Allobranchiibius huperziae: one gene and its partner. The protein of the gene in region 2 interacts with the protein of the main gene of each other region in a pairwise test. Links are inferred from orthologs where the notes say so. Each region holds a gene or a part of one and is shown on either strand. Other genes may lie near its edges.

Region 1 (4,453 bases), 2.5 Mb from region 2 along the record:
CGTCGCGGCCTGGCCGGCACGGTGCTGGTGCACAAGACCGCGGGGGCGCTCGCGGAACGCGGCGGTTCGCTGGACGACGTCACCGCGCTCGCCCGGGCCGTCGCCACCGGCGTCGGCACGATGGGTCTGGGGCTCACGCCGTGTGTCGTGCCGGGTTCGGACGAGCCCGGTGCCGACATCGCCGAGGACGGCGTCGAGCTCGGCCTCGGCATCCACGGCGAACCGGGCGTCACCTCCGTCGACATGGCGCCGGCGGACGATCTGGCCGGGCGCCTGGTGGACGGCGTCGTGCAGGACCGCGGATTCGAGTCCGGCGCCCACGTCGTCGCACTCATCAACTCCACGGGTGGCACCCCGCCGATGGAGTTGGCGATCGTGGCACGTGCTGCAGTGAAACTCCTGCAGCAGAAAGGCATTCGCGTCGACCGGCTCTATCAGGGTCTGGTGATGACCAGCCTGGAGATGGCCGGATGCTCGGTCTCGCTGCTCGCGACCGATGTGCACCCCGACCTGCTCACACTCCTCGACGCGCCTACGGCATCGATCGGCTGGCCCAGTCGTGGTGCCTCCGACGTGCCTGGCCTGGTGCAGGTGGAGGTGCCCGCGGCTGCCTGGAGTCCGCAGGAGGAGGAAGGCGTCGACGACAGGATCTGCGCCGGCGGCATCGAGCGCGCCTGCAACGCACTCCTCGCGGCCGAGGAGGAGCTGACACTGATGGACAAGGTGGTCGGCGACGGTGACCTCGGGACCGCCCTGGCCCGCGGCGCCCGCTCGTGGCTGGGAGAGCCGCAGACCGGTGACGCACGTCATCAGCTGCGCGCGCTCGCAGCCGTCGTACGCCGCGAGGTCGGTGGCACCTCCGGCCCGTTGTACGCGGCCGGCTTGTTGAGGGCGGCCGAAGCCGTTGGGGCAGATGGTGATTGGGCAGCTGCCCTGCAGGCGGCCAGCGAGGGCGTGCAGGAGTTGGGTGGCGCGAAGGCGGGCGACCGCACGATGGTCGATGCGCTCGCGCCCGCTGCGACCGAGGCCACTGCGGGGCTGGGCGCCGCCCAGGCGGCTGCACGGCGGGGCGCCGACGCGACGACGTCCCAGGTGGCGCGTCGCGGGCGCTCCAGCTACCTGGGCGACCGGGTCAAAGGCCACCCGGACCCTGGCGCGGTCGCCGTCACGGTCTGGCTGGACGCGCTGTCGGACTGACCCGGGCTCGCCTCCCGCACCGTGGGAAGCGTCCGGATGGTGGACCTGGGCTGGCTCGCTGCCCCCAGCACATCTAACTTCGCGTTATGCATTCGATAACTCAGCGTCGCATCGAGGTTCCCTCGACCGCTGGCCTCTCGGTGGGACGGGGTGTGTCCGGGCGTGCTCACAGCGCCCGCGGCATGTGTACCGCCGGGGATCAGCCGCGCGCCGAGTGTTGTCGCCGCGGCTGATCCCTCGCCGACCCGACCGTCTGCATACCCCTCGAAGGACTCCCACATGACCACTCTCACCGCCGCCCCGCTCACCTCCACCCCGCGGTCCGGCGTCCACACACCGGACCAACTGCTCGACATCGCCCACCTCTTCGCGCACGACTGGCGCCTGAACGCACTGGCCTCGATCAGCCGGGACCACGCCGAACGGCACTGGATCGAGCTGGCATCGATCCCCGCCGTGCAGGTCTGGGCGATCGCCTGGCCCTCGGGCACCGGCACCGGATGGCACGACCACGGCATCGCCTCGGGAGCCTTCGTCGTCGTCTCCGGCGCACTCGTCGAGCAGGCCTGGCACGACGGCGTCCGCCGCACCGACCTGACCGACGGCCAGGGCAAGGGCTTCGGCGCGGATCACGTCCACGACGTCCAGAACCTCGGATCGGAGCTGGCTGTCTCGGTGCACGCCTACTCCCCGACGCTGACGGACATGACGCGGTACGAGCTGCAGGGCGATCGTCTGCACCGTCTCGGCGTCGACACCGCCGGCGACGCCTGGTGAATCGGTTCCGGCCGCGTGACGGCACGGGCGCGGCGTGACATGGTGATGACATGTCTTCGGATTCGGCTGCCGCTCTTGCTGGTTCGCTCCTGACCGACGCGTTCGGACGGGTCCACGAGCTCCTCCCGGGCATCGTGCACGACCTCAGTACGGCGGAGCTGACCTGGCGCCCCGACCGCGACGCGAACTCGGTGGGGTGGTTGGTCTGGCACCTGACGCGGGTGCAGGACGACCACATCGCCGGCCTTACCGGCGATGACCAGGTCTGGACGGCGGACGGCTGGGTGAGTCGCTTCGCCCTACCGTACGACGACGACACACTCGGCTATGGCCAGTCCAGCGCCGAGGTCGGCGAGTTCGCGGTCGACGACCCTGCCCTGCTGACCGGCTATCACGAGGCGACCCACCGGGCGACGATCGCTGCGCTGCGGGGCTTCTCGGCCGCCGACTACGACCGTGTGGTCGATGAGCACTGGGACCCGCCGGTCACCCTCGGCGCCCGGGTCGTGTCCGTGCTGAACGACATCACCCAGCACGCGGGCCAGGCCGCGTACGTGCGCGGGCTGCTCGAGCGGCGTACCTGACCGCCGCGCTCGACGGACGGTGTGGAACCGGTCAGGCGTCCGTGCGGGTCGCCTCGGCCGCGCCCTTCTCGGTGCTGGAGTCGGTGCTGGCCAGGTTGCCGCCCAGGTCCTCCAGGTGCGCGCGGACGAACCACTGGAACTTCTCCAGCTCCGCGGTCTGACCGATGAGCATGTCCTCGGTGATCGGGTCGATCTCGCCGGCTGCTGCGATCGCCTTGCGGTTGTCCTCGACGACGCCGTTGTAGACCAGGTCGAGCGCGCCGAGGTGTGCGAGGACGGTGTCCCGGCCGATCGAGTAGTCCTTCCAGGTGCGGTCCCGCTCGATCGCACCGGGCGTCCCGGAGGGCGAGCCGCCCATGGTGGCGATGCGCTCGGCCACGGCGTCGGCGTACCCACGCACCAGATCGACCTGCGGGTCGATCATCTCGTGCACCGCGATGAAGTACGGCCCGATGACGTTCCAGTGCACGTGCTTCAGCGTGAGGTGCAGGTCGTTGTAGGCGCTGAGCCGCTTCTGCAGGGTCTTGATGAGCTGCTCGGCGTCCTTGGTGGACACTCCGGGGACGGTGTAGCGCACGGCCATGGTGACTCCTCTGCCTGAGTCCGTCCGGATGTTGCGGCAGCTAGCGGCAAAGCACCGGATTGACTGAAATGGGACGTGGTTCGCGGATTGCCTTCGACGTTACACCGCAGGGGCCGCCACGTCGGCAGCTCGCCCGGCTGCCGGTCAGTCGGTGATGCGGTCGACGACCGAGCGCAGCAGGCCCTTCTTGTGCGTCGTCCCGTCGTCGTCCATCTCGACCCTGCCACCGGCCCAGTCCGGGTCGTTCGGCCACGGTCCGACGGGGTCCAGCTCGGCCGGGTCGGCGTCGTCCGCCGGGTCGGCAAGGGCCCGGTCGAAGGCTGCCTCGACCCCCACCAGTTCGTACCCCTCCGGCAGCAGATCGCGGCGGAAGTCGGTCTCGGAGCAGACCATGTCCTCGTGCAGGCTCTCCACCAGGGACTCCACCGTCGAACCGGGGACGTCCGCGAACTGACCGGCGAGCTTGCCGACCAGCGCGGTCGGCAGCAGCGGGATCTCGATCTGGGGGCGGGTGAGGCCGGCGACCTTGGTGAAGAGTGCGAGCAGGTCGGAGTAGGGCATCCGCTCGGAGCCACCGATGTCGTATGACCGCGATTGGCCGTCGTGGTCGACGCAGCCCGCCAGCGCCTTCACGGCGTCGACGATGGCGATCGGCTGCACCTGCGACTTCATCCAGGTGGGGACGGTGTGCACCGGGAGTCGCTCGGACAGTTGGCGCACGATCTCGAACGACGTGGAGCCGCTGCCCAGGAGGATCGCGGCACGCAACGCGTACGTCGGGATGCCGGAGCCGGTCAGGATGTCCTCGACCTCCAGGCGCGAGCTGATGTGGTCCGACAGTTCGTCGTGGTCCACGGGAGGGACGATGCCGGACAGGTAGACGATGCGACTGACGCCGGCGTCGCGCGCACCGTCGGCGAACGTCTGCGCGGCGTCGCGGTCCTTCTGCATGAAGTCGTCGCCGCCGAGACCGTGGATCAGGTAGTACGCCGTGTGCACCCCGGCGAGACCGGCGAGCACCTGCTCCTTGTCCGACACGTCGAGCTGCACTGCGTCGATCCGGTCCGACCACCAGAAACCGTCGGCCTTGTCGACGTCGTAGAAGCCGCCGGCCACGGAGTGTCCACGGCGCAGCAGCTCCGGGATGAGCCGTCCCCCCACGTATCCACTGGCACCGGTGACGAGGACACGCTGGGACTGGGTCATTCTTCGACAGTACGGCGTGCACGCGGGCCCGTCAGCAGCGCCGCCCACCCCCGGCGGGCGGGCGGCACCGGCGATGCGCGGCGCATACTGCACAGATGAGTGATGA
Region 2 (5,501 bases):
TGGTGGCGGGCTGGCGCGACGCTCTGTCGCCCGAGGCGTATGCCGGATTCGCGACTGCGGTTCGAGCGGTGGCCGAACCGGGAGGCCTGCGGCCCGCATGGTGACCGCGCGGTGACCCCGGACGGCAGAAGAGCGGCCCCCAGCATGCTGGGAACCGCTCTTCTCGCTACTTACGTAGCCCCGACGGGATTCGAACCCGCGCTACCGCCTTGAGAGGGCGGCGTGCTAGGCCGCTACACAACGGGGCCGCTGGGGTACCAGGACTCGAACCTAGACTAACTGGACCAGAACCAGTCGTGCTGCCAATTACACCATACCCCATGGGGGTATCACGCCCGCCAGAGTCCGAGGACCTGCCGTGTACGTGAACCGAGGAGAAACCTTACTGCCTGGGGCATCTCGACCCAAATCGAGAAGGTTCCAGCGCAGGCCCCACGGCCTCGCGACGGCTCACTCGGGCAGCGCGTACGTCAGTTCGTAGCGGTGCCGACCGGCGTCGTCCTGGGTGATCGTGAGGGTGCCCGCGATGCCGACCAGATCGTCCAGGCCCGTGCCGGGGACGATCTCGATCTGCTGGCGCAGGTCGCCGGCATCCATGATCCCGAAGTGCTGCAGCGCGAATCCGCCCTGCAGGCCGCCCAGGCGCGCGCGCACCATCTCGATCACGACGTACCCGGCGCACCCGGTCGCCGGGTCGCCCGCACCGAGCATCTGACCGCGCGAGGTGCCCGCCAGGTCGCCTGCGAAGGTCTTCTCGAACGTCCACCGGCCGACGCCCGGGGTGTCGTCGCCCTCCCCCGGCGTCATCGTGATCTCGAAGGATCCGCTCGCCGTCCGGTGTGATGCATCTCCCACCCGGGCAGCGTAGGCCCGCCCGGAGCTCAGAGCGAAGCGCGCAGGCGCTTCAGCCGGGCGAGCACCGAGGCCTTGCCGAGGATCTCCATCGACTCGAAGAGCGGCGGGGAGATGCGCTGGCCGGAGATCGCCGTACGCAGCGGCCCGAAGGCGAGCTTCGGCTTGACCCCCAGCCCCTCGACGATGGCCGCCCGCAGAGCCGCCTCGATGCGGTCGTGGGTCCACTCGACGCCGCTGCCGTCGGGCAGGCCCACCGAGCCGCTGATCGGCTCCAGCGCGGCGACGGCAGCGTCCAGGACCTCGGCCGCACCCTCCTTGAGCTGGGCGCGGGCGTCGTCCGCGATCGGCAGGTCGTCGTCGGCAACGTAGAACGGCGCCACGAGCGGGGTGGCGTCCTTCAGCAGCACGATGCGGGTCTGCACCAGCTCGGCCACGCGCTGCAGCCGGCCGAGCTCGGGCAGCGTCGGGCTGCCGGAAAGCACCCCGTCGCGCTGCAGGAAGGGCAGCAGCCGAGCGGCGAAGTCGTCGGTGCCCAGCTCACGCAGGTAGTGGCCGTTCAGCCAGTTCAGCTTCTCCAGGTTGAAGACCGAACCCGCCTTGTTGATCTTCGACCACGCGAAACCGTCGGAGAACTCCTGGAAGCTGAAGACCTCGCGCTCGGTGCCGTCGGCCTCCAGGATCGGCGGGTAGCCCAGCAGCGCAAGGAAGTTGACCAGAGCCTCGGGCAGGTAGCCCTCGTCGCGGAACCATGTGAGCTTCGCCCACGGGCTCTTGCGCTTGGAGATCTTGGCCTTCTTCTCATCGCGCAGCAGCGGCATGTGAGCGAACGCCGGCGGCGTGAGCCCGAGCCACGTGTAGAGCAGCAGGTGCTTGGGGGTGCTGGAGATCCACTCCTGGCCGCGGACGACGTGGCTGATGCCCATCTCGTGGTCGTCGACCACGACGGCGAGGTGGTAGGTCGGGAAACCGTCGGCCTTGACGATCACCTGGTCGTCCGGACGCGGCGCACTCGTGTGCCCCATCACCAGGTCGTCCCAGGAAAGTTGGACGTCGTCCGGGATGAACATCCGCACGACGGGAGTCTCGGTGAAGCCGGGCAGCTGCGCGCGCTCCTCGCGGGTCTTGCCGTGGCACATCCGGTCGTAGCCGGTGGGCTGCTTGGTCTTCTGCTGCATCTCCCGCATGGCGGTCAGCCGCTCCGGCGAGCACCAGCACAGGTAGGCGTGCCCGTCGGCCAGCAGCTGCTCGGCGTACGGGCGGTAGGTCTCCAGGCGCTCGGACTGCCGGTAGGGCGCGTACGGGCCGCCGATGTCCGGCCCCTCGTCCCAGGTGAGACCGAGCCAGTGCAGGGTGTCGTAGAGCTGCTGCTCGCTGTCCTCCTGGAAGCGCGCGCGGTCGGTGTCCTCGACCCGCAGGATGAACTTCCCGCCCTGCTGACGGGCGAAGGCGAGGTCGAACATCGCCATGTACGCCGTGCCGACGTGCGGATCCCCGGTCGGTGAGGGCGCGACGCGCAGCCGGACGGGGGACGAGGGGGTAGTGGCAGTCATGGTGGCCACCGATCCTAGTAGCGCCGCACGCGGTGGTCCTCAGCCCGTGAGCGTGAGCGCCAGCGACTCCTGCATCCAGGTGAGGAAGTCGTAGTAGGCCGCGAGCAGTTGCCGCTCGCCGTCGTTGCCGGTGCCGTGTCGTCCGAGGTCGAGCCCCTCCTGCAGCCGCTCGGCGTCCTCGTCCGTCCGCAGGTCGAGCCGCTCCCCCAGCATCAGCCGCACGTCGCCCACGGCGATCATCAGGGCCTGCGCCTGACGCTGGTCCAGCTCGACCCGCGAGCCGCCCTCGAAGGAGAGGGCGTGAATCGCGGTCGACAGGTTGGCGGCCTTGGCGCGGCGGATGTCGTGCTCGGCGAGCGCCCGGAAGTCCTGTGCCAGGGCGTCGTCGTCCCGACTCGCCTGCGGCAGCAGCCGGCGCAGCGCCGGGTCGCGGGCGTCGACCTCGCGCGCCGACGCGGGCTCACGGCCCAGGCTGTCGAGCAGGTCGCGGATGGGGTCGCCGGTGGCCGGTTCCTCGTCCAGGGCGATCAGCTCGCGCACCTGCGAGAGCAACGACACGATGACCTCGCGCTCCTCCTGATCGAACTTGCCGACGTACCGGGCGCCCTTGCGGCGGAAGGCCTCTGCCATCTACTCGTCCTTCTGCAGAGTCGCCCACAGGCCGTAGGTGTGCATCGCCTCGGTGTCGGACTCCATCTGCTCGCGGGGGCCGGTGGACACCACGGCCCGGCCCTCCTCGTGCACGGCGATCATCAGCTGGTTCGCCTTCGCCTCGGAATACCCGAAGTGCGTCCGGAAGACCCAGGAGACGTAGGACATCAGGTTGACCGGGTCGTTCCAGACGATGGTCACCCAGGGCCGGTCGAGCCCGGCCCGCAGATCCGCCTCGAGGTCCGGATCGACGTCCGGCAGGGCGTGCTCGGGAGGGGCCACGGACATGGCCCCAGGGTAGGCGCAGGCGAAGTTCCACTCCGAACCACCGACGGCGGCACACCCCTAGACTCGGCGACTGTGACCGGATCGACCGCACTGCTGACCGACCACTACGAGCTGACGATGGTGCAGGCGGCCCTCGCGAGCGGCGCCGCGCACCGGCGCAGCGTCTTCGAGGTCTTCGCGCGCCGGTTGCCCGACGGGCGCAGGTACGGCGTGGTCGCCGGGACGGGCCGCCTGCTCGACGCCCTCGCCGACTTCCGCTTCGGCGAGGAGCAGATCGAGTCGCTGCGCGAACGTCGGGTCGTGGACGAGCCGACCCTGGACTGGCTGGCCGGCTACCGGTTCTCCGGCACCATCACCGGCTACGCCGAGGGCGAGATCCAGTTCCCCGGATCGCCGGTGCTGGTGGTCGAGGCGAGCTTCGCCGAGGGAGTGATCCTGGAGACGATTGCGCTCTCGATCCTCAACCACGACAGTGCGATCGCGGCTGCGGCGTCTCGGATGACCGGTGCCGCGGGTGAGCGGCCGTGCATCGAGATGGGCTCACGGCGCACCCACGAGGAGGCGGCCGTGGCCGCCGCGCGGGCGGCGTACATCGCGGGCTTCTCCACCACCTCCAACCTGGCGGCAGGGCAGCGGTACGGCGTGCCGACGGCAGGGACGGCCGCGCACGCGTTCACCCTGCTGCACGACACCGAACGGGCGGCCTTCGACGCGCAGGTCGCGAGCCTGGGCTCCGACACCACGCTGCTGGTCGACACCTACGACATCCCCGAGGGCGTGCGGAACGCCGTGGCCGCGGCCGGGACCGGTCTCGGCGCGGTCCGCATCGACTCCGGCGACCTGGTCGTCGGCGCGCACGCGGTGCGGGAGCAGCTGGACGCGCTGGGGGCGCGAGACACCCGGATCGTGGTGACCTCCGATCTGGACGAGTTCGCGATCGCCACCCTGCGGGCCGCTCCGGTCGACATGTACGGCGTCGGCACCAGCCTGGTCACCGGCTCGGGAGCGCCCACGGCCGGCATGGTCTACAAACTGGTCGCGCACGAGGACGAGCACGGCGAGCTGATCGGAGTGGCGAAGAAGTCCAAGGACAAGGCGTCGGTCGCCGGGCGCAAGTACGCCATGCGCCGGATGTCACCGGACGGGGTGGCGCAGGCCGAGGTCATCGGGCTGGGCGAACGGCCGAGCAACGACGGCGACGACCGTCCGCTGATGGTCGATCTGGTCGTGGACGGCGAGCGGGTCTACAAGGACGACCTGGACACCGCGAGAGACCGGCACGCGGCCTCCCGTGCACAGCTGCCGCCGGCGGCCACCCAGCTGTCCCGCGGAGAGCCCGTCATCCCCACGATCTACGAGGACCACGCATGAGCGTCCCGGCTGACCCGGAGACGCGGCGCGCCCTCATCGTCGTCGACGTGCAGAACGACTTCTGCGAGGGAGGCTCCCTGGCGGTGGCCGGCGGTGGAGCCGTGGCCGCCCGCATCGCCGCGTGGATCGCGGCTCACGCGGACGGCTACGCGGCCGTCGTCGCCACCGCCGACTGGCACATCGACCCCGGTGCGCACTGGTCGAGCGACCCTGACTTCAGCGCATCCTGGCCGGTCCACTGCGAGGTCGGCACCGGCGGCGCCGACTTCCACCCGGCCTTCCAGGCTGCGCTGGGATCGGTCGATGCAACGTTCCGCAAGGGCGAACACCGTGCTGCGTACAGCGGATTCGAGGGTGTCGACGACACCGGAACGCCTCTGGCGGACTGGCTGCGGCAGCGCGACATCACCGCCGTCGACGTGTGCGGCCTGGCGACGGACTACTGCGTGCGGGCCACGGCGCTCGACGCCGCCCGGGAGGGCCTGCATACGACGGTGCTGCGCGATCTCGCGGCCGGCGTCGCCACCGAGAGCACCAGCGCGGCGTACGACGAGTTCGCAGCGGCGGGCATCCGGACCGCGGCGACCCGCTGAATCAGCGCACGATCGTCAGGGAGCAGGCGGCGTGGCCGAGCAGGTCCCGGGAGACCCGACCGAGCCGCAGCCCCTCGAAGCCCCCCGAACCGCGGGCACCCACCACGACCAGGTCACTGGAGCGGGAGCTCATCGTGAGGACCTTGCTCGGGTTGGCCCGGTCCACCTGCACCTGCACCTTCACGTCGGCGTG

The links.
Region 1: the proteins of clpS (region 2) and HNR15_RS17030 interact in binary tests that used the Escherichia coli proteins (3 or more experiments, as listed by UniProt). The link is inferred for Allobranchiibius huperziae from one-to-one orthologs.

What each region holds. Positions count from the first base shown.
Region 1 is NZ_JACCFW010000001.1:3,562,753-3,567,205, forward strand. What follows is about bases 1,366-4,216. They hold HNR15_RS17030 (Dps family protein), read right to left. Parts: upstream 3,142-4,216; coding sequence 2,590-3,141; downstream 1,366-2,589. Other genes in these bases: HNR15_RS17020 (cysteine dioxygenase), read left to right, coding at 1,477-1,974; HNR15_RS17025 (mycothiol transferase), read left to right, coding at 2,025-2,558; HNR15_RS17035 (NAD(P)H-binding protein), read right to left, coding at 3,286-4,216. In the rest of the region: HNR15_RS17015 (dihydroxyacetone kinase family protein), read left to right, coding at 1-1,197; more of HNR15_RS17035, read right to left, coding at 4,217-4,347; HNR15_RS17040 (hypothetical protein), read left to right, coding at 4,443-4,453.
Region 2 is NZ_JACCFW010000001.1:1,053,286-1,058,786, reverse strand. What follows is about bases 1,691-4,370. They hold clpS (ATP-dependent Clp protease adapter ClpS), read right to left. Parts: upstream 3,345-4,370; coding sequence 3,036-3,344; downstream 1,691-3,035. Other genes in these bases: HNR15_RS04990 (nicotinate phosphoribosyltransferase), read left to right, coding at 3,417-4,370; HNR15_RS04995 (DUF2017 domain-containing protein), read right to left, coding at 2,445-3,035; gltX (glutamate--tRNA ligase), read right to left, coding at 1,691-2,405. In the rest of the region: HNR15_RS05020 (MarR family winged helix-turn-helix transcriptional regulator), read left to right, coding at 1-104; HNR15_RS05005 (DUF3224 domain-containing protein), read right to left, coding at 451-855; more of gltX, read right to left, coding at 882-1,690; more of HNR15_RS04990, read left to right, coding at 4,371-4,715; HNR15_RS04985 (isochorismatase family protein), read left to right, coding at 4,712-5,308; HNR15_RS18580 (universal stress protein), read right to left, coding at 5,310-5,501. UniProt on the Escherichia coli protein: Involved in the modulation of the specificity of the ClpAP-mediated ATP-dependent protein degradation.